2 regions of the Prauserella sp. PE36 genome follow, and region 2 is predicted to be linked to the other one. Evidence: riboswitches for the same ligand, from Rfam matches in the RefSeq annotation. Region 2 holds a riboswitch; the other holds the start of a gene.

Region 1 (15,607 bases), on a different contig from region 2:
GGAGAGTTCGCACGGTTCCTGCGGGCCGACACCACCGAGCGGGAACAGTTGCTGGAGCGGCTGTTCGGCACCCAGCGCTTCGCCGACGCCGAACGTTGGTTCCGCGAACTGCGCACGGCACGGGGACGGGAGCTCGACCGGCGCAGGCAATCCGTGCGCGAATGGCTCGCCCGCCTCGCGCAGGCGGCGCGCGAGGAGCCACCCGAGGGCGCGGGCGAGGAATGGGCGAACGTGCTCAGGCGGCGCGCGGCCGAGGCGGTCGCGGCAGCCCGCGAGGAGGAGCGGCTGGCGAGTGCGGCGCGCGAGCGCGCCGAGGCGAAGCTGCACGAGCGCAGGACCGCGGCGGAGCGCGTGCGCCGGGTGCGGGCGGCGCGGCAGCGGATCGCCGCGCTGGACGAGCAGGCGAACGAACGCGCGCGGTGGGCCGCCGAGCTGGCCTCGGCGCGGCGCGCCGTCACCGTCACGGGGCCCGCGGCCGAGGCCGACCGGCAGAACCAGCGGTTCGAGCGAGCCCGCGCCGCCGAGGCCACCGCGCGCGAGGCGCTGGTGGCCACCGGGTTCGCCGAACCGGACAGCCCCGTGGCGGTGTTGCGCGAGCGGGCGGGGTCGCTGCGGGAGGAGGCGGGCGCGCTGGCGGGGCTCGTCGCCGAGGCCGAGCAGCAGGAGCGGGACCGCAAGCGATTGCGGGACCTCGTGGAGACGGCGACCTACGCCACCGCGCAGGCCACGGCGCTCGGCGAGAAGCTGCAGGGCCTGCCCGAGCGCGCCCGGGAACTGCGGCTGCAGCGTGAGCAGGCGGCCGAGGCCGAGGTGCGGCTCGACGGCGTTCGGGCACGCGAGTCCGAGCTGGTCGGCGCCCTCGCCGATGCGAAGGAGGTTCCCGCGCTCGAGCGAGCCGCCGCGGGGGCCGTCCGCGCGGAACAGGAGGCCACCGACGCCTACAACACGGCCAGGACGGTGCTGCTGGACCTGCGGGAGCGGCGGCTCGCCGGGATGGCGGCCGAGCTGGCGACACGGCTCGGCGATGGCGAGCCCTGCCCCGTGTGCGGGTCCGCCGAGCACCCCGAACCGGCTACGGCGACGGCGGACTCCGTCGGCGAGGCGGACGAGGCCGCCGCGGCGGAGCGCGAACGCGCCGCCGAACAGCACCGCGCTGCCGCCCTCACGGCACGGCATCAGGCCGAGAGCACGCTCGCCGCCGTACGCGAGCGGCTGGGTGGGAGGACGCCGGAGGAGCTCACCGACGCACTCGCCACGGTGCGGACGGAGCTTGCCGAGCTGACCACGCTGGCCGACCGCAAGGCTCGGCTGGACACCTCCGTGCGGGCGGTCGAGGCCGAGTATGCCGAGTTGACGGCCCAGCGCGCTGAGGCCGAACGGTCGGCGGGCGCGGCCGAGGAGCAACGACGGACGCTGGCCGAACGCGTCGAGGAGCGTGAGCGCAGGCTCGACATCGCGCGCGGCAAGTTCGCCGATGTCGGTGAGCGCAGGAAGCACCTGGTCGCCGTGGTGGGCGCGCTCGACGCGCTCGCCGAGGCGCGGACGGTCAGGGCGACCGCGAAGGAACGGCTCGACGAGCAGCGGACCGCGCTCCGCGACGCGGTGCGGCAGGCCGGGTTCGCCACCGTGGAGGAGGCGCTCGCCGCCGCCCGCACCGAGGCCCGCGTCGCCGAGCTGGAGCGGGCGCTTGCCGACGCGGAGGCCGAGGAGAAGGCCGCCCGCGCAGTGCTCGCCGAGCCCGAGCTGGCAGGGGTGTCACCGGACGACGAGGTGGACACCGAGACGGCCAGGCTGGAAGCGGACGAGACGAGGGCGCGGGCCGAGGGCGCCGTCGCCACCCTGCGCGCGGCCACGCAACGGGCGGAGGAGGTGGACGGGCTCGTGGAGCGGTTCGCCGCCGCGCTCGCGGAACTTGCTCCCGCCGAGGAGGAGTTCGCGGAGCTCGACGCGCTCACCGATGTCGTGAACGGGCGCGGGCAGAACTCCCGCAGGATGTCGTTGCGGTCGTACGTGCTCGCGGCCCGGCTCGAGGAGGTGGCCGTGGCGGCGACGGTGCGCCTGCGCTCGATGAGCCAGGGGCGCTACTCGTTCGTTCACTCCGACGCCGCCGGTTCCCGTGGCACGCGAGGTGGCCTCGGCCTCGACGTGCTCGACGACTACTCGGGGGCGGTGCGGCCCGCCAAGACGTTGTCGGGTGGCGAGTCGTTCCTCGCCTCGCTCTCGCTCGCGCTCGGCCTCGCCGACGTGGTCGCCGCCGAGACCGGCGGGGCGCTGCTCGACACGCTGTTCGTCGACGAGGGCTTCGGCACGTTGGACGGGCAGACGCTGGACGTGGTGATGGACGTGCTCGACGAGCTGCGCGCGGGTGGGCGGGTCGTCGGGCTGGTGTCGCACGTCGAGGAGCTGCGCCAGCGCATTCCCACCCGGTTGCGGGTACGCAAGTCCCGAGCCGGATCCACGATCGAGCTGGGGGGAGGGATGACCGCTGCCTGATATCGCTTGGCTTCGCGGCCGGTGAGCCTCAGCCGACAGCCGCCTCGTGGTCGAGCAGCCAGCGTTTGACGTCGAGACCCCAGCGAAAGCCGCCGAGCGCCCCGCCGATCCGGTACACGCGGTGGCAGGGCACGAAGAGTGCCGCCGCATTGCGTGCGCAGGCCAGCGCGGCACCCCGGATCGCGGACGGTCTGCCCGCGAGTGCGGCGAAGTCGCTGTAGGTCTGTGGCTTTCCGGCCGGGATCGTGCGGAGGACGTCCCAGGCGTGCTGGAGGAACTCTCCGGAGCGCTGCCGGACGGGGATGAGGTCGATGGCGTCGAGTTCACCCCGGTGGTATCGGCGCACGGACCTGCTGACCGGGCCGAGGTCGCGCCGTCGGACCAGCTCGGTGGGCCTGAGCGCAGGGGAGATCCCGTCGACGAGCTCGCCGGGGTCGGCGGTCCAGCCGGAACCGAGCACGGCTCCGTCGGCCGCTACCACGGCCGTGAACGGGCCAATCGGGGTGTCCTGTGTGGACCAGTGGGCAGTGCTCATGGTGCTTGGCCAATGCCTTTCGTGCTGGTGGGGGCGCTCGCGCGCCAGAGGTACATGCCCGCGTAGGACCGCCAGGGCCGCCAGGCCTGCGCTCGTGCGGTGAGTGCGGCGGGCGTGCCGTCGAGGCCGAGTGCGGCCGCGCCCTTGCGGATGGCGAGGTCGCCGTCGAGCAGGACATCGGGCTGGCCGAGCACACGCATGAGCACGTAGTCGGCCGTCCACGGGCCGATGCCGGGTGCGGCCAGCAGCTCGGCACGCAGCTCGGCGGCTTCTCGGCCGACGTGGACGTCGAGGTCGCCGGAGGCGATCGCGGTGGCGACGTCGCGGATGGCCTCGATGCGCCTGAGCGGTCCGCGTAGTACCTCGGTCGCGTGCTCGGCGATCGCGGCTGCGGCCGGAAACAGCAGGCCGGGCTCGCCGTCGGTGGCTGTCACCGGCTCGCCCAGCTCGCTCGCGAGCCGTCCGGCGGCCGTGCGAGCGGCCGCGACCGAGACCTGCTGCCCGAGCATCGCGCGTAGGACGAGCTCCGTGCCGTCGACCGCGCCCGGTACCCGCATGCCCGGGATCGCGCTGACGAGCGGGGCCAATGCGGGGTCGGCGCCGAGGACCTGCCTCACGGCCTCCGGGTCGGCGTCGAGGTCGAGCAGCCTGCGGACCCGCGCGACGGCGTTGCCGAGGTCGCGGACGTCGGTCAGCCGCAGGTCGCACTGGACGTATCGCTCGGCCGGGGTCAGGCGGACGAGCCCGGTGCCGTGGGGCAGGCGCAACGTCCGGCGGTAGCCGTCGGTGACGTCCTCGACGCCGGGGACCGCGCGGGCGGCGAGGAACGCGAACAGGCCGTCGGCGTCGAACGGCTCGCGGAACGGCAGCCGCAGGGTCAGCCGGGCGCCTGCCGCCGACGGCTCGTCGCGGGGACCCGCCTGCTCGCGTTTGCCCGCCGCGGCCGCGCGCAGCTGAGTGGGCGTGGTGGCGAACACCTCGCGGATCGTGGTGTTGAACTGGCGCACGCTCGCGAACCCGGCCGCGAACGCGACATCCGTCAGCGGCAGCTCGGACAGCTCGATGAGGAGCCGGGCCGAGTGCGCGCGGTGAGCCCGCGCGAGCGCGAGCGGTCCTGCCCCGAGCTCGGCGGTGAGCACGCGGCCGAGCTGGCGTTCCGAGTAGCCGAGCCTGCGTGCGAGCCCTGGTACACCCTCGCGCTCGACGGTGCCGTCGGCGATCAGGCGCATGGCGCGCGCGGCGAGGTCGGCGCGGACGTTCCACTCCGGTGACCCGGGGACGGCGTCGGGCAGGCAGCGCCGGCAGGCACGGTAGCCACGCGACTGTGCCGCCGCCGACGTGGGGAAGAACTCGACGTTGCGGGCCTTCGGGGTCATCGCCGGGCACGAGGGACGGCAGTAGATGCCTGTCGTGCGCACGGCCACGATGAACTGCCCGTCGAAGCGGGCGTCACGCGACATCACGGCGCGATAGCACCGTTCGGTGTCGTGCCACAGGCTCTGGTTCGCTGGAACCGGAGCGATGAGCTGCGTCATGACCGCGATCCTGCCACCAGGTCAAAGCCTCGACTGGCGGAAATCGGACATTACCGCGCTGCATGCGGCGCGGGGCGTCCGTAATGTCGGGACCATGACGGTTCGATCTGGAAAGCGCCAAGTCCGCACTTTCGCCGCCATCGTCGCCGCCGTGGGGGCGATCGGCTTGGCCTCCGCGTGTGACGAGCCCGCCCAGGATGACGACGGTGGTACGCAGCAGGAGGAGAACGGCGGCCAGAACGGCGACGACGACGGCCAGGACGACAACAACGACAACGACGACAACAACGAGAACAACAACAACGACAACAACGACGACAACGAAGACGACGGCCAGGGCGGCAACGACGACAACAACGACGACCGCAACGAGAACGACGACGACAACAACGACGGCTGACGGGCGCCGGCCGGACGGCACGTACACTCCGTTGTCGTGAGTCTGACCCTCGGCATCGTGGGATTGCCCAACGTCGGCAAGTCCACCCTCTTCAACGCACTGACGCGCAACGACGTGCTCGCCGCGAACTACCCGTTCGCGACGATCGAGCCCAACGTCGGGGTCGTCCCCCTGCCGGACCCGCGCCTGGACAAGCTCGCCGAGCTGTTCTCCTCGGCGAAGACCGTTCCGGCGACGGTGTCCTTTGTGGACATCGCGGGCATTGTGAAGGGTGCGTCGGAGGGCGCCGGTCTCGGCAACAAGTTCCTCGCCAACATCCGCGAGGCCAACGCCATCTGCCAGGTGATCCGGGTCTTCGACGACCCGGATGTCGTGCACGTCGACGGGAAGATCGACCCGCTGTCCGACATCGAGACGATCAACACCGAGCTGATCCTCGCCGACCTGCAGACGCTCGAGAAGGCGTTGCCCAGGATGGAGAAGGAGGCGCGCACGAAGAAGGAGGCCCGGCCCGCCCTCGAGAACGCGCGGCGCGCGAAGGATGTCCTGGACTCCGGCCGAACGCTCTTCTCCGCGCAGAAGGAGATCGACGCCGAGGGCCTCCGCGAGCTGAGCCTGCTCACGACCAAGCCGTTCCTCTACGTGTTCAACGCCGACGAGGGCGTACTCGGCGACCAGGCCAAGCGCGACGAGCTGAGCAAGCTGGTCGCCCCCGCCGACGCCGTCTTCCTCGACGCCAAGGTCGAGGCCGAGCTGCTGGAGCTGGACGATGAGGAGGCCGTGCGCGAGCTACTGGAGTCGGTCGGCCAGGCCGAGCCCGGCCTGTACGCGCTCGCGAGGGCCGGCTTCCACACGCTCGGCCTGCAGACCTACCTGACGGCGGGGCCGAAGGAAGCCCGTGCGTGGACGATCCCGCAGGGCGCCACGGCGCCGCAGGCGGCTGGCGTGATCCACACCGACTTCGAGCGCGGGTTCATCAAGGCCGAGGTCGTGTCGTACGACGACCTGGTCGAGGCGGGCTCGATGGCGGCGGCCCGTGCGGCGGGCAAGGTCCGCATGGAGGGCAAGGACTACGTCATGGCCGACGGCGACGTGGTGGAATTCCGCTTCAACGTGTAGTCGAGTTCCGGTCACGGATCGAGACTGCCTTGGAGCCGTATCGCGACAGTCGCGCGATCCTGTCCTTCGACGATGCTGCCGCAGAGCAGTACGCGGATGTGCTCGTGGCACGCGAAGCGGCGGGCCTTCCGATCAGCACGGCCGATGCGCAGACCGCGGCGATCTGTCTGGCGCACGACGCTACTTGCGCGACGCGGAACCTCAAGGATTTCGCGCACACCGGTGTCGATCTGCTCGATCCGTGGAAACAGCAGCTGTGACCAGGTCGGCGATCGAGGTCGTCGCGCACGGCTCCGGCGGACGGTCAGGAGCGGGTCGCGGATGCCGCGTAGCGGGCGGCCATCGTTCGAGCCGCCTCGTCGATGACGCGGAGGACTTCGTCGTCACTGAGCGACCAGTTGGCATGGACCAGGCGTGGCCAGAAGACGACGGTGGCGATCATCCCGAGGAACTGCGGTGCTGCCACGTCCGGATCGTCGACGTTGGCGTTTCCTGCCGCGTTCTCGGCCTTGAAGTAGCGCTTCAGGGCCGCGAGGACGGGCAGGGTGCCGAAATCGAAGGTGCGCTCGCGCAGCTCCGGGAACCTCGGGGACTCGGCGATCACGAGCCGGATCAGGTCCGCCATCCGGGGGCGGGCCAGCAGTTCTGCGTACGCCATGCCCAGGGTGATCAACCCTGCCTGGAAGTCTCCTGGTGGAGGGTCGATGAGTTCCCCGTCCGGTGTGTCACCCGCTGCGAGCACGGTGGCCTCGAAGAGCTCCGACTTCGTCGGGAACTGCTTGAACAGCGTCGCCTTGGACACCCCGGCACGTTCCGCGACACGCGCCAGGGAGGTCCGGTCGTAGCCCGACTCGAGGAACAGGTCCGCGGCCGCATCGAGGATGGCCGCCCGGTTGGAGGCGGCGACCTGGCGGTGGTACGCCGAGATTTCTCGCGACATGTCCCCATTGTGCCACGGAGGTGAGTTGATTGACTCACCTCTCAGCGAGGCCTACCCTCGTTGAGGTGAGTCGATCGGCTCACCTCAATTGGAAGGTGCGGACAATGGCACGGGTGATCATCCACGCAACGGTGTCGCTCGATGGATTCATGGCCGACAGCGACGGCGGGACCGACTGGATGTCCGGCTTCCCCATCGCGCCCGAGGACGAGGAGCTCGTCGAGAAGGTCACGAAAGAGATCGGCGCGGTGGTCGGGGGAGCGAACAAGGCGCAGACGATCGAGGACGGAGAGGTTCCGTATGGAGGCAGCCTGCGGGTGCCGGTCTACCTCATGACTCACAGCGCTCACGAACCGGTCGAGAAGGATGGTGTCACCTACACCTTCGTCGTCGACGACATCGAGCGGGCGGTCGAGTTGGCCAAGCAGGCGGCCGGAGACGACAAGTCGGTGAGTCTCTTGGGTGGCAGCATCGCGAGGCAATGCCTGGCGCTTGGGCTGGTCGACGAGATTCAGCTGCACGTCGTGCCGATTCTGCTCGGCAAGGGCATCTCGCTATTCGCCGGCCTGGACAGGCGCGTCGACCTCGAGCGCGTCGAGACCGCCGCCTTTGCCGGCGAGGCGCACGTGCGCTACCGCGTCCGTTCCTGAGTGATCTCCGGAGAAACGGGGCCGGTCACTGCGGCGGCCTTCGGTGGCGACAAACGCCTGTCGCGGATGGCGCTCTCCGTGTTCCACGGCCTGAACGGCATCGATCACACCGCGCCGGAGCACGATTCGCGACCTCGTGGTCGGCGCCTCCACGGCGTCCTTCCGTGTCCCGAGATCGCGGCAGGTTCACCGCCTTGACGCGAGCACGCTAGCGCCGAGGCGCCGGGCGGACCGGGCGCCTCGGCTTCGGCGTGTGGTGGCTCAGCCCGCCGCGGCGAGCAGGATCACGAACAGAAGGGTGACGGTGACCGCGAACGCGGTCACGACGGCCTGCTGACCCGGTGAGAGAACGGGGGCGCGGTTCATGTGGTCCCCAAAATGACTGGTGGTGGGCGATTCACCCCTGACAGCGCCTGACCCGTCCCCGTTGTTAGCTTCGGCGGTGAACTGTGGGCCAATTCACAATCGACGGCCTTTCGCGGTGTAGAACAGCACCGCGCCCGCCAGCGCGATGATGAGTGCGAATGCCCCACCGCCCACCACGAGCGCCTGCGTGATGTCGCTGCCCTCTGCGGTGGCCGCTCGCTCCCGGGTCTCCGCTGCCGCGGGCAGCGCCCCGACGCCGAAGACCATCAGCATCAGCAGCCCCGAGACGATCGAGAGCCTGCGATGGGACGTGGCACCCGAGACTCCGGATGTGTTGACAGCGTTGCTCGAACGGCTCATCGCGCACTCCCTTCCACCCTCTTGCGGCTACCCGGACAACGCGCCACGACACACCGGAGGTTGCCATCCCGGCGGAGATCACATCTCGTCGATCACCCCGTCGATCTCGGCGGCGAGGGAGATGTCCTTCTCCGTGATGCCGCCCTCGGAATGGGTGCTGAGCCGGAAAGTCAGTGTGCGCCAACGGATGTCGATGTCCGGGTGGTGGTTCTCGTTCTCCGCGATCTCGGCGACGCGGTTCACCACCTGGATCGCCTGTGAGAAGGAAGCGAGCTTCGCCTCGCGCCGGATGGCGTCACCCTCGCGCTGCCATTGGGGCAGGTGCCCCAGCGCTTCGTCGATGCGTTCGTCGTTGAGTACGTCTGCCATGCGTCCATGGTGGTACCGAGGCGAGTACGCTGCACGTTTGCCACGGGAGTCCGGCGAAGGCCGGGCTGAGAGGTGGGCGAGAGCCCACGACCGTTCGCACCTGATCCGGATCATGCCGGCGCAGGGAGGCCCCACTCCTTGCCGGGACGACGCCGGTCACGACAAGGAGGGTTGATGAGGTTCCTTCGTGCGGCGGCCGCACTGTCACTGGCCGGGCTGCTGACCGCGGGTTGCACCCTGACGGGTGGGAACGACGACCAGGAGGCCGAGGGTCCCACCACGGTCACGCTCGTCACGCACGAGTCGTGGGCGGCCCCGCAGGAGGTGCTCGACGCATTCGAGCGGCAGTCCGGCATCCGCATCCGCGTGCTGAAGGAGGGCGACGCCGGTGAGCTGACCAACAAGCTCGTGCTCACCAAGGCCAACCCGATCGCCGACGTCGCCTACGGCGTCGACTCGACGTTCGCCTCACGCGCGCTCTCGGAGAACGTCTTCGAGCCCTACACCAGCCCGGAGGCCGACCGCGGCCCGCAGCGGTACTCGGTGGACTCGCAGCACCGGCTCTCCGCGGTCGACGTCGGCGACGTGTGCGTGAACATCGACACCGGGTGGTTCGCCGAGCGCGGCCTGCCGGAGCCCGCGACGTTCGACGATCTCGCCGACCCGAGGTACCGCGACCTGCTGGTGGTGGAGAACCCCGCGACGTCGTCGCCAGGGCTCGCGTTCCTGCTCGCGACCGTCGCCCGTTACGGCGAACAGGGCTGGACGGAGTACTGGCAGCGCCTGAGGGACAACGGCGTGCAGGTGGTGAGCGGCTGGACCGAGGCGTACACGCAGGAGTTCTCCGGCTCCTCGGGCCAGGGCCCGAGGCCGATCGTGGTGTCGTACGCGTCCTCGCCGGCCGCGGAGATCGGCGACGACGGCAAGCCGCGCACCAAGGCTCTGCTCGACACGTGCTACCGGCAGGTCGAGTACGCCGGGGTGCTCGCGGGCGCCAAGCACCCCGACAAGGCCGGCAAGGTCGTCGACTTCCTGCTCTCCCAGCAGTTCCAGACCACGGTCGCCGAGAACATGTACGTCTACCCGGCGCGGGAGGGTGTGGCGTTGCCGTCCGGCTGGGCGCAGGCCGCGCCGCTGCCGGAGGACCCCGCGTCGCTGCCCGGCGAGCAGGTGCAGGCGGGCCGTGAGCGGTGGATCGAGCAATGGCGCGCGCTGCTGGAAGGCTAGGAAGGCCAGGACTCCGCGCGGGTCCGCGAACCTCGGCCGCGGGCGTCACGGCGCTCGCGGTGGTGCCCATCGCGTTCCTCGTGGTCTTCTTCGCGTGGCCGGTCGTGGCGATCCTGCGGCTCGGCTTCACCGACGGCGGCGTCGCCAAGGCACTCGTCGAGGCGCAGACGTGGCAGCTCGCCGCGTTCACCGTGGCGCAGGCGGCCGCCGCGACCGTGGTCGCCGTCGTCCTCGGCTTCCCCGTCGCCTTCCTGCTGGCGCGCGTGCGCCTGCCTGGGACGGCGCTGGTCCGCACGTTCGTGCTCGTGCCCTTCGTGCTGCCGACCGTGGTGGTGGGGCTCGCGTTCCGGGCGCTCTGGCCGGACGGCGGAGTGACCACGATCGTGCTGGCCAACGCGTTCTTCAACGTCGCCGTGGTAGCGCGCACGGTCGGCGGCCTGTGGGCGCACCTCGACCGGCGGGCCGAGGACGCGGCGAGGGCGCTCGGCGCGTCGCCGTGGCGGGCGTTCCGCACGGTCACGCTGCCTGCGCTCGCTCCGGCCGTCGCGTCGGCGGCCGCGGTGGTGTTCCTCTTCTGCGCCACCAGCTTCGGTGTCGTCCTCATGCTCGGCGGGTCGCGCTACCGCACGCTGGAGACCGAGATCTACCTGCGCACGGTGAACCTGCTCGACCTCTCCGGCGCCGCCGCGCTATCGCTCGTCCAACTGGCCGCCGTGCTCGCCGCGCTGGCCATCGGGGCGCTGGCGCGCAGGCGCAGGGAGACCGCGGTGCGGCTGCGGTCGAAGGCCGAGACGGCGCGCCGCCCGGAGGGTCGCGAGTGGTGGGTCGTCGGAGCGGCGTTCGGGGTGCTCGCACTGCTGCTGGCACCGATCGTCGCGCTCGTGCTGCGGTCGGTGTCCTCACGCGACGGCTGGAGCCTTGCCGGTTACCGCGCGCTCGCGGGCAGCGGTGAGGACGGCACGCTCGGCGTCACCGGCTGGGACGCCGCGCTGAACTCGCTGCGCACGGCGTCCGACGCGACCGTGCTCGCGCTCGTGATCGGCGTGCTCGCCGCCGGGACCCTCGTGGCGCTGAGGCGCTCGCCGGGGCGGGGAGCGCGCGCGACGGGCGAGGCCATGGACGCCGCCCTGATGCTCCCGCTCGGGGTGTCGGCGGTGACGGTCGGCTTCGGTTACCTGATCACCCTCGGCGAACTGCCCGGTGACCTGCGGACCTCGCCACTGCTCGTGCCGTTCGCGCAGGCGTTGGTGATCATCCCGCTCGTGGTGCGGATGGTGCTGCCGGTGCTGCGATCGGTGGACGAGCGCCTGCGCCAGGCCGCGGCGACGCTCGGAGCGAGACCGGCCCGGGTGTGGCGCGAGATCGACCTCCCGCTGGCGGCCCGCTCGCTCGCCGCGGCCGCCGCGTTCGGCTACGTCGTGGCGCTGGGCGAGTTCGGCGCGACGAGCTTCCTCGCCAGGCCCGACGCCCCGACGCTGCCGGTGGCGATCGGGGCGCTCGTGAGCAGGCCGGGCGAGCTGAACAGCCAGCTGGCCTATGCCTCGTGCACGTTGCTGATGCTGGTGACCGTGCTCGTGGCGACGTTGATCGAGCGGTTGCGGGCGCCGCAGGCGCAGGTAGGGGAGTTCTGATGCTGACGGTCGACGGGCTGACGGTGACGTACGGGTCGTTCACGGCCGTGCGCGACGCCGCGCTGGAGATCGCCGACGGTGACGTGCTGGCCCTGCTCGGGCCATCCGGCTCCGGCAAGTCCACGCTGCTGAGGGCGATCACCGGCCTGGAGCCCGCGGCGACCGGATCCGTGCGCTGGGACGGCGCCGATCTCGGGCGCGTGCCCGTGCACCGGCGCGGCTTCGGACTGGTGTTCCAGGACGGGCAGCTGTTCCCGCATCGCGACGTCGCGGCCAACATCGCGTTCGGCCTGCGCATGCACGGCGTCGCCAAGCCGGCGCAGCGGCAACGGGTGCGCGAGTTGCTGGAGCTCGTGGGGCTCACGGGCTACGAGCGGCGCAAGGTCACCGAGCTCTCGGGTGGCGAGGCGCAGCGGGTGGCGCTCGCGAGGGCGCTGGCGCCGAGGCCAAGGCTGCTGTTGCTCGACGAGCCACTGTCGGGGCTCGACGCGGAGCTGCGCGAACAGCTCGCCCTCGACCTCGCCCAGGTGCTGCGTCAGGCCAAGATCACGACCCTGCTCGTTACCCACGACCAGGAGGAGGCGGTGACGCTCGCCGACCGGCTCGCCGTGCTCGACGGCGGGCGGATCCAGCAGATCGGCGACGTGCTCGACGTCTGGCGCCGCCCGGTCGACGAGCGGGTCGCCCGGTTCCTCGGCGTGACGACGGTGCTGCCGGGCGAGGCCGCGAACGGCACCGTCACCTCCGCGCTGGGCGAGGTGCGCCTGCCGTGGGCGCCGGACGGCGCGGTGTCACTCGGCCTGCGGCCCAACGCCGTGCGGGTGGCGGCCGACGGGGTGGGCGCCGAGGTGCTGAGCAGGGTGCACCGGCGCGATCACGTGCGCCTTTCGGTGCGACCGGACATGGGACCGGCGCCGCTGGACGCGGTGGCCCCGATGGCCGAGCCCGCGCGGGCAGGCGAACGCGTCCGGCTGGCGCTCGACCCCGACGGCGTGGCGGTCATCTCGAGGTAGGGCGCCCCGCGGGTGGCGCCGCGTCGTAGAGCCGGATCGCCGCTTCGACGCGGTGCAGAGATGAGCCCGGCCGCAGTAAAGGCCACCTTCACTGCGTTGAATCAGACTCAGCGGCGCGGAGCACCTCCGTCTGGGTGGTGGAGGGAGACGGGCGGGCGCAGGCAAGGTGGCCTTTACTGCGGTCAGCCGCACCGGTCAGCCGTCCTTGGTGCTGAGGCGGGCGTAGGCGAGCGACAGTGCGATCGCGATGTAGCACCCCGCCCGCAGGGCTCCCTCCGCCAGCGCTCCGCCCGGCATCGGGTCGCGCAGCACGTCGCCGAGGTCGGTCCAGGAGTGGTTGAGCAGGAACGGGTGCAGCCAGTCGAGCGCGTCGAGCAGACCGAGCACCGAGAACACGATCACGCCGCCGAGGACGGAGGCGAGCACCACCATCGGGTGCTCGGTCCACGCCGAGATCGCCAGCGCCACCGCGCCCACCGCCCACAGTTGCAGCGCGACCCAGCCCGCGGCGATGGCGACCTTGAGCAAGGCGGCGGGGAACGAGAGTGTGGTGCCCGACAGTGTGAACAGCGAGCCGGTTCCGTTGATCACCAGCCCGGTGAGCACACCGGTCAACGCCATCACCACCGTGGCCGTCACCGTGAAGACCGCGATGCCGATGGACTTGACCAGCAGAAGCCTGCCCCGGCTCACGGGTCCCAGCAGCCAGCCGCGCAGCGTGCCGTGCGCGCTCTCACCTGCCAGCGCGTCGGCACCTGCCATCGCCGCGCTCAGCGGCAGCAGCAGGCCCAGCGCCATCGCGAGCGTGCCGATGGGCAGCACGAGCGCGTTGCCGCCCGCCGTGGCGAGCAGGGACTCCCCGCCGCCGTCCCCGCCTCCCGGCGGTCCGGGAGAGTCGACCAGCGTCAGCGCGATCCCGACGATCACCGGGATCACCGCGAGCAGACCGAGCACCACGAGCGTGCGCGGCCTGCGGAAGATCCACCGCAGCTCGGCGCGCACGAGCCGCGCGAGCGACGCGTGCGCGCGCCCGGCGACCGGCACGGCGGGAGCCGTCGCGACCTCGGTCATGACCTGACCTCCCCCTGTGGCTCCTGCGTCAGCCGGGCGAAGAGGTCCTCCAGCCCGGTGCGGTCCCGGCGCGCCTCGTGCACGTCGACCCCGGCGTGCACGAGGGCCGCGACCACCTCCGGCGGCGTGGTGGCGGTGAGATCCACCCGCACGCCCCCCGGGGTCAGCCGAGACGGGATCCGCTTGCTCCGCAACGCCTCCATCGCGGCGGTGCCGTCCGGTGTGGACACGAGCAGCGCGGGAGAGCCGGACTCCAGCAGCTCGGCCAGCTCGCCCTGCGCCACGACGCTGCCCGCCTGCAGCACGGCGACGTGGGTGCAGGTCGCCTCGACCTCGGCCAGCAGGTGCGACGAGACGAGCACCGTGACCCCGGCCGCGTGCAGCTCGGCGATGATCGCGCGCACCTCACGGGTGCCCGCCGGGTCGAGCCCGTTGGTCGGCTCGTCGAGCACCACCATGCGCCTCGGCACGAGCAGCGCTCCGGCAAGACCCAGCCGCTGCTTCATGCCCAGCGAATAGCCGCGGTAACGGCGGTTCGCCGCGTCGGCGAGACCGACCCGCTCCAGCGCGTCGGCCACGGCGCCCGCGATGTCCGATGTGGCCAGTCGCGGTTCCGCCGCCGCCATGCGCAGCAGGTTCTCCCGGCCGGAGAGGAACGGGTGGAAACCGGGCCCCTCCACGAGCGCGCCGACGTCCGGCAGCGCGTGCCCGGCCTGTTCGGGGACCGGGTGGCCGAGCAGGCTGACCTGCCCCGCGGTCGGCCGGACGAGCCCGAGCAGCATGCGGATGGTGGTGGTCTTGCCGGAGCCGTTGGGGCCCAGCATGCCGAGCACCGCGCCCTCGGGGACGTCGAGGTCCACGTGGTCCACCGCGACCGTGCGGCCGTACAGCTTGCGCAGCCCCCTCGTTCGCGCGGCCAACGGCACGGGCGGTGTGGACGCCGCCTCTGCGACGTCCACACCGGTGACCTGGGTGGACGTGCTCACCGTTGCGCCAGCGCGTCCGTGAGCACCTGCTGGGGCACGGCGCCGACCGCGAAGCGGCCGTCGTCGGTGACGATCGCGGTGCCCACCTTGGTCTCGATCGCGTAGCCGGAGCCGAAGTCACCGCTCACGCGCTTGCCGAGCCGGTCGAGCAGGCTCTGCACGTCGCGGCCCTCGGTGTCCTGCGCGGCCGTGAGATCGGCGGGCACGGTGCCGGTGTACACGGTGTCCCAGCCCTCACCGGAGAACTCGCCGATCGCGCCGGCCGGCATCCGCTCGTCGTGGGCCCGCGGCCGCTCCTCGGTCACCGTCGCGCCCTGCGGGGGCGTGAACTGGAACAGGTTCGCAGGCTGCTGCCCGAAGTCGATGTCGGTGAAGCCGATCTCCAGCGCGGGCTCGGTGGTGCCGTTGGTCAGCACCGACATCCGCAGCGGCACGCGGGTCTCGGAGTCGACCGCGATCCGCACCTCCCGCAGGAGCGTGCGCTCCGACGGCTTCGGCGTGAGCACCAGCTCGTAGGCGGGGCGGTCGGCGACCGATGCGGTGCCGTCCACGCTGACCGTGCTGCTCTGCCGCACGTAGTCCAGCAGCTGTCCCGCCGCCGACGTCGGGTCCGAGAACCCTTCCTGTGCGTGTGCCCGGTGCTCCCGCGTCTCGGCGGGCACCGTCAGCTTCGTCGCGGAGTTCTCCGCGGAGTCGTAGGACCACACGGTGCCGCCGTTCTGCACCACCGTCAGCTCGCTGCTGCCCTGTTCCAGCGCGATGCGGCTGCCCTCGTCACCGTCGTGGTAGACCCGGGCCGACTCGACGTCGAGCACCGGCAGTCCCGGCATCGACGGCAGGCCGAGGTCGTTCTCGATCCGAACGTTGCCCGCCAGCGCGGGAATGTCGGCCCGCAGCACGGAGCTGACCAGT
Region 2 (15,607 bases):
GCGTGCTTGACGGTGTTGTCGGCGTCCTTGAGGTCGACGGGGCTGAGACCGAGCTTCGAGTTGTACTGGACGCGGTAGTACAGGCGCTTGCGCCGGATGACGTAGCGGTCGGCGAACGGTGCGACGACGGCGAGCAGTGCCGCGATCCCGAGTACGAGGCTGCCCTGGTTGGAGAGGAGCAGCTCGGCCATCGACTCCAACCTCTGTCCGAGACTCATTCCCGGCGCTCACTCCTCGGCTCGCTGTGGATCAACAAGCCTAGGAGCGGATCATGCCGGTGTTGCCGGGAAGACCCATTCGTTCATCGGGCGTTCACCCCTCGGTCCGGCTGCGCAGCGCGATGGTGAGCAGGTCGGCGGCGGGCCCGCGCAGCGTCTGCCCTGACGGCCACACCGCGCGCAGCCTCCTGCGCAGGTCGAGGTCGGGTACCGGCACGCGCACGAGCGTTCCGGCGTCCAGCTCGGGCACCACCGCGTGCGCGCTGAGCACCGCGGGGGCGATGCCGCCGATGGCCGCCGCCTTGATCGCGGTGGTGGACGACACCTCCAGCAGCGGCGCCGCCAGCTCGGTCTCCCCGCACGCCTGCAGCGCCCACTCCCACGCCTGCCGCGTGCCCGAACCCGGTTCCCTGCTCACCAGCGGGGTTCCCGCGAGCTCGGCGGCGCGCGGGCGGCGTCGTCGCGACGCCCAGCGGTGGCCCGGGGCGACCACGAGCACCAGCTCGTCGGTCGCCACGTCGGCGGCCCGCAGCCCGGGCGGCAGCTCGGGACCCTCGACGAAGCCGAGGTCGACATCGCCCGCGAGCACCTGCTCGGCGACCTCGTGCGAGTTGCCCGAGCTGAGCGCGGTCACCGTGTCCGGATCGGCCGCGCGCAGCGCGATCAGCCAGCGCGGCAGCAGGTACTCGGCGACGGTGAGGCTCGCCGCGATCCGCAGGTGCGTGTGCCGGTCGGCGCGCAGCGCGGCGATCCCGGCCTCCAGGTCGGCGGCCCGCTCCACCACCGGCTGCGCCCAGCCGGCCACCAGCTCACCCGCCGTCGTCAGCCGCGCTCCGCGAGTGGCTCGTTCGAGCAGCGGCACGCCCACCTGCCGCTCCAGCTGCCGCAGCCGGGCGCTCGCCGCGGGCTGGGAGATGCCGTGTGCCTTCGCCGCGCGGCCGATGCTGCCCAGCTCGGCGACGCTCAGCAGCAGGTCGAAGCTGGTCAGGTCGGTCACTCTCGATGGCAAAGGCATAACCGTAGCCTATGCATCCATCGCTGATCGGGGACTACCAGGTTGGGCAGGGTGACCGCATCGTGAAGGGGTGACGAGCACCCTCCCCGCCCCGCCTGCCGCGCCGCCCGCCCCGCGGGCCTCCCGCGTCACGGGCTTCGGGCCCAACTGGTTCGCCTCGGTGATGGGCACCGGCATCGTGGCGAACGCCGCGGTGACCCTGCCCGCCCAGTTCCCAGGGCTGCGCGCCGTGGCCACCGTCGTCTGGGTGCTCGCGGCACTCGTGCTGCTCGGGCTCACTGCGGCGTGGGGTGTGCTCTGGACGCGGCACCGCGCCGTCGCACGCGGGTTCGCCCACGACCCCGTGCTCGCCCAGTTCTGGGGCGCCCCGCCGATGGCGCTGGTGACCGTCGGAGCCGGGACCCTGCTGCTGGGCCAGGACATCCTCGGCCTCGGCGCCGCGCTCGCGATCGACTGGGTGCTGTGGAGCGCGGGCACGCTGCTCGGGCTCGTCACCACCGTGTGGATCCCGTACCGGATGATGACCACCCACGACCTCACGCCGCAGAGCACGTTCGCCGGCTGGCTGATGCCGGTGGTGCCGCCGATGGTCTCCGCCGCGAACGGCGCGCTGCTCGTCCCGCACCTGCCGGCGGGCGGAGCGCGCACCGCGATGCTGCTGGCCTGCTACGCGATGTTCGGCATCAGCCTGTTCGCCACGCTGTGCCTCCTGCCGCTGGTGTGGCAGCGGCTCGTGCAGCACAAGACCGGCGCCGCCGCGACCGTGCCCACCGTGTGGATCGTGCTCGGCCCGCTGGGCCAGTCGGTGACCGCGGCGAACCTGCTCGGCACCGTGGCGGAGAGCGCCCTGTCCGCGCCCTACGGTGCGGCGGCGGCCGCGTTCGGCCTGCTCTACGGGGTGCCCACGTGGGGGTTCGCGATGATGTGGCTGGTGCTGGCCGCCGCGCTGACCCTGCGCACGATCCGTGCGGGGCTGCCCTTCGCGCTCACGTGGTGGAGCTTCACGTTCCCGCTCGGCACGGTGGTCACGGGCACGAGCGCGCTGGCCGCCAGGGTCCACTCCGGACTGTTCAGCCTGGTCGCCGTTGCGCTCTACGGGCTGCTGGTGGTGGCGTGGGCGACCGTCGCCGCCCGCACCTCACGCCTCGTGGTCCAGTCGCCAGAACGGTGAAACCGGGCCGATTCCCTCGCCGAGCGGGTACGCCTCGGCGACGGATCGCTCGATGAACCGTTTGCCGGCCGACACCGCATCGGGCACTCCGAGGTCCTTTGCCAGCGACGCCGTGATGGCCGAGGCCAGCGTGTCCCCGCCGCCGTGCGTGTGCTCGACGTCGTGCCGGGGCCCCTTCAGCTCGACGTACTGCACACCATCGGAGAGCAGGTCGACGCACTCGGGGTTGTCGTACATGTGCCCGCCCTTGACCAGCACCCACTGCGAGCCGAACTCCAGCAGCGCGTCTGCCGCCTCGCGCTGGCTGCCGGTGTCGGTCACCGCAACTCCGGTGAGCAGTCGCACCTCGTCCAGGTTCGGCGTCACGAGCGTCGCCCGGGGAAGCAGCTCGGTGCGGATCGCCTCGAGCGCCTCCTCCCGCAGCAACGGGTCTCCGTGCATCGACGCGGCGACGGGGTCCACCACGAACGGCGTCTCGTGATGCCGTCCGATGTGGACCTCGTCGAGCGTCTCGGCGACCGCGTGGATGATCTCGGCCGTTGCGAGCATGCCGGTCTTGGCCGCGTCCACGCCCATGTCGCCGGCGACCGCCCTGATCTGCGCGGTGACGACGTCCACGGGCACCTCGCTGAATCCCTGTACTCCCAGCGAGTTCTGCACGGTGACCGCCGTGATGGCGGTCATCCCGTGCACCCCGCACGCGAAGAAGGTGCGCAGGTCGGCCTGGATGCCGGCACCACCGCCGGAGTCGGATCCGGCGATGGTGAGGGCGGTCTTCGGGGTCGCGCTCATTACCTGTCGACCACCGGCAGGTACACCTGGTTACCGTGCTCGCCGAACTCCTCCGACTTCTCGCGCATTCCGGCCTCGATGGCCTCCACAGAGGACAGACCGTGCTCCTCGGCGTACTTGCGCACGTCCTGGGTGATGCGCATCGAGCAGAACTTCGGCCCGCACATCGAGCAGAAGTGCGCCGTCTTCGCGGGCTCGGCGGGCAGCGTCTCGTCGTGGAACGAACGTGCGGTGTCCGGGTCGAGCGACAAGTTGAACTGGTCGTGCCAGCGGAACTCGAAGCGGGCCTTGGACAGCTCGTCGTCCCACTCCTGCGCGTAGGGGTGTCCCTTCGCGAGGTCGGCGGCGTGCGCGGCGATCTTGTAAGTGATCACTCCGGTCTTCACGTCGTCGCGGTTGGGCAGGCCCAGGTGCTCCTTCGGCGTGACGTAGCACAGCATCGCGGTGCCGTACCAGCCGATCTGCGCCGCGCCGATCGCGGACGTGATGTGGTCGTAGGCGGGCGCGATGTCCGTCGCGAGTGGACCGAGGGTGTAGAACGGTGCCTCGCCGCAGAGCTTCTCCTCCAGCTCCACGTTCTCCTTGATCTTGTGCATCGGCACGTGACCGGGGCCCTCGATCATCACCTGCACGTCGTGCTCGCGGGCGATGTGGGTCAGCTCGCCAAGGGTCTCCAGCTCCGCGAACTGCGCGCGGTCGTTGGCGTCGGCGATCGAGCCGGGACGCAGGCCGTCACCGAGCGAGAACGTGACGTCGTAGTCCCGCAGGATCTCGCACAGCTCCGAGAAATGCGTGTAGAGGAACGACTCCTGGTGGTGCGCGAGGCACCACGCGGCCATGATCGACCCTCCGCGCGACACGATGCCGGTGACGCGGTTGGCGGTGAGCGGGACGTACCGCAGCAGCACGCCCGCGTGCACGGTCATGTAGTCGACACCCTGTTCACACTGCTCGATCACGGTGTCGCGGTAGATCTCCCACGTGAGCTTCTCCGGCTCGCCGTTCACCTTCTCCAGCGCCTGGTAGATCGGCACCGTGCCGACGGGCACGGGCGAGTTGCGCAGGATCCACTCGCGGGTCTCGTGGATGCGCTTGCCGGTGGAGAGGTCCATGATCGTGTCGGCGCCCCATCGGGTCGCCCACACCATCTTGTCCACCTCCTCCTCGACCGACGACCACACGGCCGAGTTGCCCATGTTGGCGTTGATCTTGACGAGGAAGTTCTTGCCGATGATCATCGGCTCCGACTCGGGATGTTTGCGATTCGCCGGAATCACGGCCCGGCCGCTGGCCACTTCGGAACGGACGAACTCGGGGTCGACGCGCTCGCGCGCGGCGATGAACTCCATCTCGCGCGTGATCACGCCGGCCTTCGCCCAGCCTAGCTGGGTGCGGTGCTCACGGCCGTCGATCCAGCCGGAGCGCATCGGGTGTAGTCCATTGTGGACGTCGATGACGGCGTCCGGGTCGGTGTAGGGGCCGGAGGTGTCGTACACGTCGAAGTGCTCGCCGTTCGAGAGATCGATGCGGCGGACGGGGACACGCAGGCCGGATTCGGTGTGGACGTAAGCCTTGCGGGAACCGGTGATGGGACCCGTGGTGACGGTCGGCTGCACGGCGGCGTTGTTCTCCAGGGTCGTCAAAAGAAGTCACTCCCTACGCTGGCATTACCCAGTCAGGTTCCTGCGGTCGGCGGCGCCGGGTCCACGAAATGGACACCAGCCGCCCTCTCAGCCCGCCAAGGCGCGAGCTCCCGCGATGTTCGGTTGTCCCACCGACCATGCCATGCGGCGACGCAGACCTCAACCCACAAGTTCGGTCGGTGTGGCGTAGACGTCAACCATCGCGCCGTTGCGCAGGACCGTCACCGGCAGTCGCGTCCCGATGACCTCGGCGAAGAGCTGACGCTGGATGCCCTGTGCGTCGGAGACGGGGGAGCGCGCGACCGTCAGCACGAGATCACCCGAATGCAGTCCGGCGCGGTCGGCGGGCCCTCCGGCGACGACCTCCACCACGCGCACGCCGGCGGTCTGCCCGGTGCGCTCGGCGACGTCGTCCGGCAACGGCGACGGCACGCCGACGACGCCGAGGTAGGCCCTGCGCACGCGGCCCTCGACGAGCAGGGTGTCGATGATGCGCCGCGTGGTGGCGTTGACGGGAACGGCGAGGCCGAGCCCGAACCCGGCGACGGCCGTGTTGACGCCGACGACCCGGCCGGCGGAGTCGGCGAGCGCGCCGCCGGAGTTGCCGGGGTTGAGCGCGGCGTCGGTCTGGATCACGTCCTCGATCACCCGCGCGGTCCTGCCCTGCCGGACCGGGAGCGCGCGGCCGAGCGCGCTGACCACGCCCGCCGTGACGGATCCCGAGAAGCCGAGCGGGCTGCCGATGGCGACCACGAGCTGGCCCACGACGAGCCGGTCGGCGTCACCGAGCTCAGCGGGCTCGGGCGCCTGCCCACGCACCCGCAGCACCGCGAGGTCCGAGAGCGGGTCCGCTCCCACGACCCGGAAGTCAGCCTCGGCGCCGTCGATGAACGTCGCCGTTCCGTGCTGGTCGCGGCCGACCACGTGCGCGTTGGTGAGCAGGTAGCCCTCGTCGAACACGACCGCGGACCCGCCGCCGCGCGCGAGCCGCACGCTCGCGACGTGCGGGGTCACCGTGCGCGCCACGGCGCTCACCGTGCGGGAGTACGCGTCGAACGCTTCGGCATCGGTCACCGCGTCCACCGCCCTCGATTACACCGTTACACACTCGATTGTGCGCTCGGTTCGCGGCGGCGTGCCCCGCGTTCGCCCTGGGCGAAGCCGGGGTGTCAGTCCTCGGGGACCGGCCTGGGCTCGGGCACCCAGCTGTTGCCCGGAACACCCCACTTGTTCGCCTTGAGCATCTTCTTCGCCGCACGCGCGTGGCGGCCGACCAGCCGGTCGAGGTAGATGTAGCCGTCGAGGTGGTCGGTCTCGTGCTGCAGGCAGCGCGCGAAGTAGCCCGTGCCCTCGACCTCGATCGGGTTGCCCTCCAGGTCGAAGCCGGTGACCTTGGCCCACTTCGCCCGTCCCGTCGGGTACGACTCGCCGGGTGCGGAGAGACAGCCCTCCCAGTCGTCATCCGGGTCGGGCATGGTCTCGGGGATCTCGGAGGTCTCGAGCTTTGGGTTGACCACGAGGCCCTTGTGCCGGACGCCCTCGTCGTCGGGGCAGTCGTACACGAAGATCCGCAGGTCGATGCCGATCTGGTTGGCGGCGAGCCCCACGCCTTCCGCCGCGTACATCGTCTCGAACATGTCCTCGGCGAGGGTGGCCAGCTCGGCGTCGAACTTCTCGACCTCGCGGGTGGGCGTGTGCAGGACGGGATCGCCGGCGATGCGGATGGCGTGGATGGTCACGGGCCGTAATGCTAGGCGATCGTGGGCCAGGACGCGCCGGGCATGGTACGGGCGCGAGCGGGGAGCCCGTGATCTAATGGCGTCGCGGAACGACAGCCGTGTGATTTCGCCGAGATTGCGAGGAGCCAGATGGACGCCGCGGAGTCGATGGCCAAGAACGGCCAGCCGTCCCCGCCCGCCCCAGCCGGTGAACCCGCAGAGGGACTGTCGCAACGCGAGCAGGAAGTGCTCGCGTTCGAACGTCAGTGGTGGAAGTACGCCGGGGCGAAGGAACAGGCGATCCGCGAGCTGTTCGGCATGTCGCCGACCCGCTACTACCAGATTCTGAACCGGCTCATCGACAAGCAGGAAGCCATGCGCGCGGACCCGATGCTGGTCAAGCGACTGCGGAAGATGCGCGCCGCACGGCAGCGCACCCGCGCGGCACGGCGGTTGGGGATTGAACTGCCATGAGCATCTTCGACGGGCTGTCCAGGCCGATGCGCGCGGCAGGCCTCGGGCTGCTCGCGGTCGCACTGGTCGCGGCCCTCGTCGGTGGCATCACGCTGCTGACCGGCAACGGCGAGCCCGACGAGACCGCGGAGCCCACCACCTCGCAGGCACAGCCGTCGCCCACGGATGGCAACGGCACCTCGGGGCCGGAGCCGACGTCGGGCCAGGCGTCGCCCTCGACCACGACCGGTCAGCCCTCCGCACCGGGGTCGGCGACCTCGCGTCCCGGCGGTGACACGCCCGCGCCCGGCGGCAACGGCGACGGCGCCGACGGTGACGGTGACGGCACCGGCAACGGTCAGAGCGGCGACGACCAGCAGATCGCCGCGCAGCAGTCGGTCGGTGTGCGCGTCTACAACAACAGCAACATCAAGGGCCTGGCCTCCCAGGCGGCCGACGACTTCCGCTCGCAGGGCTGGAACGTCGTGCAGGTGGCGAACTACCCCTCGGGCATCATCCCCACCAGCACCGCCTACTACCGCCCCGGCACCGGCGAGGAGGAGGCGGCGCGTGCGCTGGCCGCGGCGTTCGGGCTCCGCGTGGAACCCCGCTTCGACGGCATCAAGGACTCCAGCGCCGGCGTGATCGTGATCGTGACCATGGACTACCAGGGCGCCAGCAAGGGCAAGTAACCGCGAGTCCCCCGCTCCCGCCCGCGAGTCCCCCGCTCCCGCCCGCGAGTCCCCCGCTCCGGACTGCGAGTCCTGCGTTCCGGACTGCGAGTTCCCCGCTCCGGTAGAACGCGGACGGAACAGACCGACCCGAGCGGGCAACTCGCGGGCCCGAGCGGGCAACTCGGGGACCCGAGCGGGCAACTCGCGGGCTTGAGCGGGGGACTCGCGGACCTGAGCGGGCAACTCGCGGGCTTGGGCGGGGGACTCGCGCGGGGTCAGCGGTTGCGGTTCGCGTAGGCCTCCAGTGCGGCCAGCTGGGCCGGGTCCAGGGACGGGCGTACGGCGTCGCGGGCCTTCGCCAGGTGGGTGGCCGTGACCTCGGCGGCCTCCATGGACTCGCGCATGGCGGTGAGCGCGGCCTCCCTGATGAGGGCGGCGCAGTCGGCGGCGGAGTAGCCGTCCAGGCTCGCCGCCAGCTCGTCGATATCCACATCGGACGCCAGCGGGGTGTTCCGCGCGCTCGACCGCAGGATCGCCGCGCGCGCCTCGGCGTCCGGCGGCGGTACGTAGATGAGCCGCTCCAGCCGTCCGGGCCGCAGCAGAGCGGTGTCCACCAGCTCCGGCCGGTTGGTCGCCCCCAGCACCACGACGTCGCGCAGCGGTTCGACGCCGTCGAGCTCGGTCAGCAGCGCGGCGACGACCCGGTCGGACACGCCGGAGTCACTCGACTGCCCCCGCCGGGGCGCGAACGCGTCGACCTCGTCGAGGAAGATCAGCGACGGCCCCGCCTCGGCGGCGCGCCGGAACAGTTCCCGCACGGCCCGCTCGGACTCGCCGACCCACTTGTCCATCAGCTCGGCACCCTTGACCGCGAACACGTTCAGCGCGCCGGTGCCCGCGAGCGCCCGTACGAGGAACGTCTTGCCGTTGCCGGGCGGCCCGTAGAGCAGCACGCCGCGCGGCGGGGCGACCCCGAGGCGGGAGAACGAGTCCGGGTACCGAAGCGGCCACAGCACCGCCTCGGTCAGCGACTGCTTCACCTCGGTCATGTCGCCCACGTCGTCGAGGGTCAGCCCGCCCGTCGCCAGCGTGTCCGAAGTCGACATCGAGATCGGACGCACGGACTCCAGCGCGTCCAGCAGGTCCTGCTCGGCGATGCGCGGCTCTGCGTCGTCGTCGCGATGCCGCAGTGCCGCCCGCAATGCGGCGTCCCGGCGCAGCGCGACGAGGTCGGCGGCCACGAACCCGGGCGTGCGCTCGGCGATCACGCCGAAGTCGACGCCGGACTCCACGGGCGTGTCCCGCAGCAGGATCCGCAGCAGCTCTGTGCGCACCCGTGCGTCCGGCAGGCCGAGCATCAGCTCCCGGTCGAGCAGGTCGACGCCGCGCAGCCGAGGGTCGACGGACTCGGAACGCGCGGTGGTGGCGACGAGTGCGAACCCCTCCCGGCCGAGCGCCGCGCGCAGGCGGTCGAGGATCACTGTCGCGACGGGCGGCGGCTGGTGTGCGGGCAGCAGGGCGTCGATGTCGGTGATCAGCAGCACCCCGGCGCCGTCACCGGACACCGTGGCCTCGACGGCCTGCGCCACGCGGTTCAGCGCCGCGTCCGGCTCCAGCACTGCCACCGTGGGCGCGGCAAGGCACACGACCCGGACCCGCTCCGCGTGCGCGACCGAGCGCACCAGCGTGGCCTTGCCGACGCCCTCGGGGCCGGACAGCAGCACACCGAGCTTGCCGGACGTGCCGAGCTTGGCGAGCAGGTCCGGCCGATGGAACGCCAGGTCGATCCACTCGCCGAGCCTGCGCGCAACGGCGCCCTGCCCCGCGAGGTCCGCGATCGGCGGGGGCGCCTCCTCGGTCTCCTCGGCCTCCTCGGCGACGATCTCGGCGGCTACCGGGGCGGGCGTGACGGCGGAGGGCGCCTCCGACGAGGCAGCGGGGGCCGTGGGCGCTCCCCGCCAGCTGACCACTGTGGACTGCCCGACGGCGACGGGCCCGGACGGCTCGGTGGCCGTCACGGTCAGCAGCTCGCTGGTCCAGGAGGCCCCGATGGCGCGGGAGAGCTGCCCCCGCACCGCGGAGATGTCGGCGCCGGGCGCCGGGGCGAGGTCCTGCGGCAGCAACGACACCGCGTCGCCGACCGTCAGCACCTTGCCGATCAGCGCGAGCCGCAGCGTGCCGGGGTTGAGCGACATGCTCGCCATGCGTGAGCCGGAGACCGTGACCGTGCGGGCGACCGTGACGTCACATGGCGCCACCACGACCTCGGCGCCCTCGGTGACGCCGAGGTTGGCCATCGTGACGTCGTCGACGAGCACCACGCCCGGTGCGGTCTCGCCCGTGGCCGGCGCAGCGAGTGCGGCGCTGACCCTCGCCCCGGTGAGCCGGACGGCGTCCCACGCGTGCAGGCCCAGTGCGTCGAGCACTTCGGGGTGGAGGCGGACGACCCCTCGGCGCGAGTCGAGCGCGGACGGGGTGTGCCGGATGGTCAATGCGATCTGGGGCGACGTCACGTCCTCAACCTTAGGGCGGAACGGTCAGTCGCCGCGCTGGCGCAGGCCGATCCGCCGCCAGTTGCGCCGCCGGGGAGCCCGGCCTGCGGCGTCGGGCGCGTAGACCCTCGGCACGTGGGGTGGCGGCGTCGTGGGCGTACGCGGGCGCATGACCGCCCGCCTCGCCGCACCGGCGACCCGGCGGAACCGCGGCCTGCGCAGGCCGAGCCGCCGCTGGCTGCGGGCCCTGCGGATGGCGCGACGCTCGCGCGGCGGGACGTCCCACGCCTCGGGGTGGTTGGCCAGCCAGTGGTAGCGGCGCACCGAGTAGGGAATGTGAGCCAGGTAGAGCAGCAGCGCGCTGGCCAGTGCGATCAGTGGGTACTGGATGATCGCGGCGGCGAGCAGGCCGACGCCGACGAGCAGCGGCGCCACCGCCTTGGCCGGGGCACGCAGCTTCTTGAGCGACAGCGTCGGGATGCGGCTGATCAGCAGTCCGGCGACGGCGACGGTCCACAGCCAGACCACGCCCTCCGATGACCACCAGCTCTCGCCGAACTCCAGGGTCAGGATCACCGGCATCAGGGCGAGCAGCCCGCCCGCCGGGGCCGGTACGCCGACGAAGAATTCGCTCGCGTACGGCGGCTGCTCGGTGTCGTCGAGCAAGGTGTTGAACCGCGCGAGCCGCAACACCATGCACACGGCGAAGATCAGCGCGGCGACCCAGCCGAACCGGCTCGACTCCGGTAGCCAGACGTAGAGCACGAGCGCGGGCGCGACGCCGAACGAGATCGCGTCGGAGAGCGAGTCGAGCTCGGCGCCCATCTTGGAGGTCGCGTCGAGCAGCCGGGCGATCCGGCCGTCGAGGCTGTCGAGCACAGCGGCGACCCCGATGGCCCCGATCGCCAGCACGTAGTTGCCGACCAGCGCGAACTGCACGGACGACAGCCCCGCGCAGAGCGCGAGCACGGTGATCGCGTTGGGTAGCAGCCGCACGCCGGGCGTGGCCATGGCTCAGCTCCTCCCGGACGGCAGCTCGGCGATCGGCGTCTCGCCGCCGATGGTGCGCTGGCCCTTGCCGACCAGGACGCGGCTGCCCGGCGGCAGGTAGATGTCCACCCGTGAGCCGAACCGGATGAGGCCGTACGTCGAGCCGGCGGCGACCTGGTCGCCCTCGCCGACCTGGCAGACGATGCGCCTGGCCACCAGGCCGGCGATCTGGACCGCGACGAGTTCGTGGCCGTCGTCGGTGCGCAGCAGCACCGAGTTGCGCTCGTTCTCGTCGCTGGCCTTGTCGAGGTCGGCGGAAAGGAACTTGCCGGGCCGGTAGGCGACCCGCTCGATCTTGCCGGTCGCGGGCGCGCGCTGGACGTGCACGTCGAAGACGGAGAGGAACACGCTCACGCGCGTCCTCGGCTCGTCGGGCAGGCCAAGCTCGGCGGGCGGCACGGCCTCCTCGATGAGGGAGACGAGGCCGTCGGCGGCCGCGAGCACGAGGCCGTCGCGAGCGGGGGGCACCCGGCGCGGCTCGCGGAAGAACGCGGCCGTCGCGAGCGTCCCGAGCCCGGCGAGCAGGCCCAGGCGCTTGGAGACCTTGCGCAGGGCGAGCGTGGCGACGGCGCCACCGAGTACGAAGGGCCTGCCCGCCGGGTGCATGGGCGGCAGGGTCTCGCGGGCGAGCTGCAGGGCGTGGCCGAGGGTGTGGCCCTGCGCCTCGCGGTCCGGCGATGCGTGTGAGGTGCTCACGAACTCTTCTCTTCCGCTGCTCAGACGGCCTGCGCCCGCTGGGGTGCGTGCTGCGGGCCGGAGCGGCTCATTCGGTCGAAGTTCCCATATCGTCCGTTGGGACTGCCATGCACCACGCTACGCCAAGATCGAGAACTGGACGGGCCGGGTGGCGTGCGCCCCCCGACGCCGTACGCCACCCGGCCACGGATGGCCGATCCTAAGCCCTGGAGGCCAGCCAAGATAACCCCGCGTGCGGTAAACGTTACAAACGGTCGCGGTGATGAGGTGGTTCCCGACCGCTCAGAGCAGGAGGACGTCCACCTCGTCGCCCTCGGCCACCCCCGTGATGTCCTCCGGTAGCACGATGAGGCAGTTGGCCTGTGTGAACGCGGCCAGCAGGTGTGAGCCGGGGCCACCCCTCGGCCCCACGACGCCGGTGACCTGGCCCTCACTGTGGGTGTAGTAGCCGCGGCGGAACTGCCGCTTGCCCTTGGGCGACTCCAGCGACTCGGTGAGGTTGGCCCGCACGTGCTGCCGGTCGACGCCGGTGTGCCCCAGCGAGGCGAGCAGCGCGGGCCGCAGGAAGGCCTCGAACGACACGAGCACGCTCACGGGGTTTCCGGGCAGCGTCACCACGGGGACCCCGTTCCAGCGCCCGCAGCCCTGCGGCCCGCCCGGCTGCATGGCGACCTTCGAGAACTGCACTCCCGCACCCGTCAGTGCGTCCTTGACCACCTCGTACGCGCCCGCGCTTACCCCGCCCGAGGTCACCACGAGGTCGACGTCCGCGAGCCTCGGCTCGATGGCCGCGCGGAACCGCTCGACGTCGTCGGCGACGCTGCGCACCGACTCCACCCTGGCTCCGAGCGCCTTGAGCGCGGCCACGAGCATCACGCTGTTGGACTCGTAGATCTGGCCGTGGCGCAGCGGTTCCGGCGGCAGCACCAGCTCGGTGCCGGTGGAGACGACGAGGACCTTCGGCGGGGCGTGCACGGCCAGGCGGTCCATGCCCACCGCGGAGGCGAGCCCCAGCTGAGCGGGGCCCAGCACGGTGCCTGCCGTTAGCGCGACCGTGCCCGCGGCGACGTCCTCGCCCGTACGCCGGATGTGGGCGCCGGGCGCCGCGCTCGCGAAGATCCGGACCTTGCCGGTGCCGCCGTCGGTGCGCTCGACTATCACGACGCTGTCGGCGCCCGTGGGCATCGGCGCGCCCGTCATGATCCGGTCCACTGTGCCCGGCAGCAGCGCGGGCACGTCGGTGCGCCCGGCCGGGATGTCCTCGCTGACCGGCAGCTCGACCGGCGTGTCCTCAGTGGCGCCCGCGACGTCCACCGAACGGACCGCGTAACCGTCCATGGCGGAGTTGTCGAAGGGCGGCAGCGAGACCTGCGCCCGCACGTCCTCGGCCAGCACCAGGCCGGCGCAGTCGGCGAGGGGCAGTTCCACGGCGGGCCGCGTGCCGAGCAGCTCGGTCACGGTGGCGCGGTGTTCGTCGACGGAGATCACGCGGACCATCCTCCCCCGGCTCGGCGCCCGTGCAAGACTTTCCCCGCCGAAATGCGCAACAGGGGAGGGTCCATGCAGGTACAGCTCCGGCACCAGCCGTCGTTCGCCGTCGCCAGGCTCGTGCTGGCTCCCGGCGAGCCCGCGCAGGTGGAGTCCGGTGCGATGGCCGCCACGAGCTACGGGGTGCACGTCCAGTCGCAGGCTCAGGGCGGGGTCATGAAGGGGCTGGGCCGCGCGTTCCTCGCCGGCGAGTCGCTGTTCATCTCCACCTACACCGCACCGCAGAACGGGGGCTGGGTCGACGTCGCGGCGCACCTGCCCGGGGACATCCAGGTGATCAACCTGGACGGGCGCACCGGCTGGTGTGTGACCAGGGGGTCGTGGCTCGCTTCGTCCTACGGCGTGCAGACCGAGACCAAATGGGGCGGCTTCGGCAAGCTCTTCGGAGGTGAGGGCGGCTTCCTCACCCACGCCACCGGCCAGGGCCAGCTCCTCGTCGCCTGCTACGGCGCCATGGACGTGGTGAACCTCCAGCAGGGCGAGATGGTCACGATCGACTCCGGGCACGTCGTGGCCTACGCCGAGACCGTGCAGTCACAGCTGCGGAAGGTCTCCTCTGGTCTGGTCCAGACGCTGAAGAGCGGTGAGGGCTTCGTGTTCGACTTCGCGGGCCCAGGGCAGATCCTCACCCAGACGCGCAATCCCTCGGCGCTCGCGGCGTGGGTCGTCGCGCAGGTGCCGTCGCGGTAGCCGGTCGTGCAGGTGCAGACGCGGCACACGCCGGCCTTCGGAGTGGCCAGGATCGTGCTGTCGCAAGGAGAAGCCGTCCAGGCCGACGCCGATGCGTTGCTCGCGAACAGCTTCGGCATCACCGAGACGCGGCCGGGCCGGGGCAAGGGCCCCTCCATCTTCACCGCTCCGGCGGGCGGAGGGTGGCTCGACCTCGCGCCGGAGCACGCGGGCGACATCTATCCGCTGGAGTTCGGCGGCCGTGGCGGCTGGTCGGTGGCGGTGGGCAAGGTGCTCGCCCGGCCCCCGACGATCAAGCGCGACCAGCCGTGGCCCGCGCTGCAGGCGCTCTTCGGCGGGGACACCGGATTCCTGGAGCATTTCAGCGGAACCGGCCAGCTCGTGCTTGCGTGCAGGGGGCCGGTCGACGCGCTGACGCTGGAGGCCGGCGAGGTGATCACGGTGCGTCCGGCGTTCCTCGTCGCCTACCCCGACGCGATACAGGTGCGGTTACGGGCGGTGGACCCGGCGGCTCAGCAGTCGGTGCGAACCGGTGAAGGTCTAGCACTGGACTTCGCCGGTCCGGGAACCGTTCTCGTCCAGGCGCGGAAGTAACCGCTGCCGGTCGTCGTAGTTACCGCAAATTGACCATTGCCGAGCGCTGTTAATCCGGTAGCGTGATCCAGGCTTGGAACGGGGCAGGCGGGACTGCACCGTTTTGGTTTGGTACAAGGAGGACGCCGTGGCTGTCGGCACGGTCAAATGGTTCAACGCGGAAAAGGGCTACGGGTTCATCGAGTCCCCTGAGGGGCCTGATGTCTTCGTGCACTACTCCGCCATTCAGGCGGACGGCTTCCGGACCCTCGACGAGGGCGACCGGGTGGAGTTCGAGATCACGGCGGGCCGCGACGGTCGCAGTCAGGCCGCTGACGTCCGAAAGGTCTAGTAGGCGGGACCACCGCGTACCTGAACTACCGACACTTCGCGCTACACCTGGGGCGTGGGCGTTAGGCTGCGCCCTGTGACAGGCGATGTGTCGGGGGACCTCACCGGTCGGCGGCTGGGCAACTACCGCATCGACGGTGTGCTGGGTCGTGGCGGCATGAGCGTGATGTACAAGGCCACGGACGTGCGTCTGGGGCGCAAGGTGGCCTTGAAGGTGATCGGGGAACACCTCGGTGCCGACGCGGAGTTCCGCGAGCGCTTCGTCGACGAGGCACGCAACACCTCGGCGATCGATCACGCGAACATTGTGCCGCTGTACGACTTCGGTGAGCTCGACGGGATGCTCTACATCGCCATGCGGCTCGTCGACGGCTCCGACCTGGCCAGCCTCATCGGCGGCGCTCCGATGAAGCCGGAGCGCGCCATCGGGCTGCTCGACCAGGTGGCCGACGCGCTCGACACTCTGCACGCTCGCGGGCTGGTGCACCTCGACGTCAAGCCTGCGAACGTGCTCGTGACGAGC

What was found. Region 2 has a riboswitch for thiamine pyrophosphate ahead of thiC (phosphomethylpyrimidine synthase ThiC). Riboswitches for the same ligand answer to the same signal wherever they lie in the genome.
Region 1: it holds a riboswitch for thiamine pyrophosphate, as region 2 does, so the genes downstream of both, DI005_RS35775 (thiamine ABC transporter substrate binding subunit) here and thiC (phosphomethylpyrimidine synthase ThiC) in region 2, are expected to answer to the same signal.

Annotation. Positions count from the first base shown of each region.
Region 1 is NZ_QEQT01000110.1:100,294-115,900, reverse strand. It holds gene DI005_RS35830 (AAA family ATPase) at 1-2,493, shown strand, start outside; gene DI005_RS35825 (methylated-DNA--[protein]-cysteine S-methyltransferase) at 2,522-3,028, opposite strand; gene DI005_RS35820 (DNA-3-methyladenine glycosylase 2 family protein) at 3,025-4,563, opposite strand; gene DI005_RS38805 (hypothetical protein) at 4,562-4,963, shown strand; gene ychF (redox-regulated ATPase YchF) at 5,000-6,082, shown strand; gene DI005_RS35800 (hypothetical protein) at 6,112-6,342, shown strand; gene DI005_RS35795 (TetR/AcrR family transcriptional regulator) at 6,387-7,022, opposite strand; gene DI005_RS35790 (dihydrofolate reductase family protein) at 7,127-7,672, shown strand; gene DI005_RS35785 (hypothetical protein) at 8,132-8,398, opposite strand; gene DI005_RS35780 (4a-hydroxytetrahydrobiopterin dehydratase) at 8,477-8,767, opposite strand; TPP riboswitch at 8,800-8,911, shown strand; gene DI005_RS35775 (thiamine ABC transporter substrate binding subunit) at 8,942-9,994, shown strand; gene DI005_RS35770 (iron ABC transporter permease) at 9,970-11,625, shown strand; gene DI005_RS35765 (ABC transporter ATP-binding protein) at 11,625-12,638, shown strand; gene DI005_RS35760 (ABC transporter permease subunit) at 12,834-13,709, opposite strand; gene DI005_RS35755 (ABC transporter ATP-binding protein) at 13,706-14,695, opposite strand; gene DI005_RS35750 (outer membrane lipoprotein carrier protein LolA) at 14,692-15,607, opposite strand, start outside.
Region 2 is NZ_QEQT01000111.1:64,617-80,223, forward strand. It holds gene DI005_RS36990 (PstS family phosphate ABC transporter substrate-binding protein) at 1-191, opposite strand, end outside; gene DI005_RS36995 (LysR family transcriptional regulator) at 313-1,233, opposite strand; gene DI005_RS37000 (TDT family transporter) at 1,304-2,404, shown strand; gene thiD (bifunctional hydroxymethylpyrimidine kinase/phosphomethylpyrimidine kinase) at 2,372-3,196, opposite strand; gene thiC (phosphomethylpyrimidine synthase ThiC) at 3,196-4,839, opposite strand; TPP riboswitch at 4,834-4,963, opposite strand; gene DI005_RS37015 (S1C family serine protease) at 4,999-5,913, opposite strand; gene DI005_RS37020 (peptide deformylase) at 6,009-6,578, opposite strand; gene DI005_RS37025 (DUF3263 domain-containing protein) at 6,708-7,031, shown strand; gene DI005_RS37030 (LytR C-terminal domain-containing protein) at 7,028-7,702, shown strand; gene DI005_RS37040 (AAA family ATPase) at 7,960-10,197, opposite strand; gene pssA (CDP-diacylglycerol--serine O-phosphatidyltransferase) at 10,222-11,187, opposite strand; gene DI005_RS37050 (phosphatidylserine decarboxylase) at 11,191-11,922, opposite strand; gene glp (gephyrin-like molybdotransferase Glp) at 12,205-13,410, opposite strand; gene DI005_RS37060 (TIGR00266 family protein) at 13,483-14,160, shown strand; gene DI005_RS37065 (AIM24 family protein) at 14,167-14,754, shown strand; gene DI005_RS37070 (cold-shock protein) at 14,882-15,085, shown strand; gene DI005_RS37075 (serine/threonine-protein kinase) at 15,161-15,607, shown strand, end outside.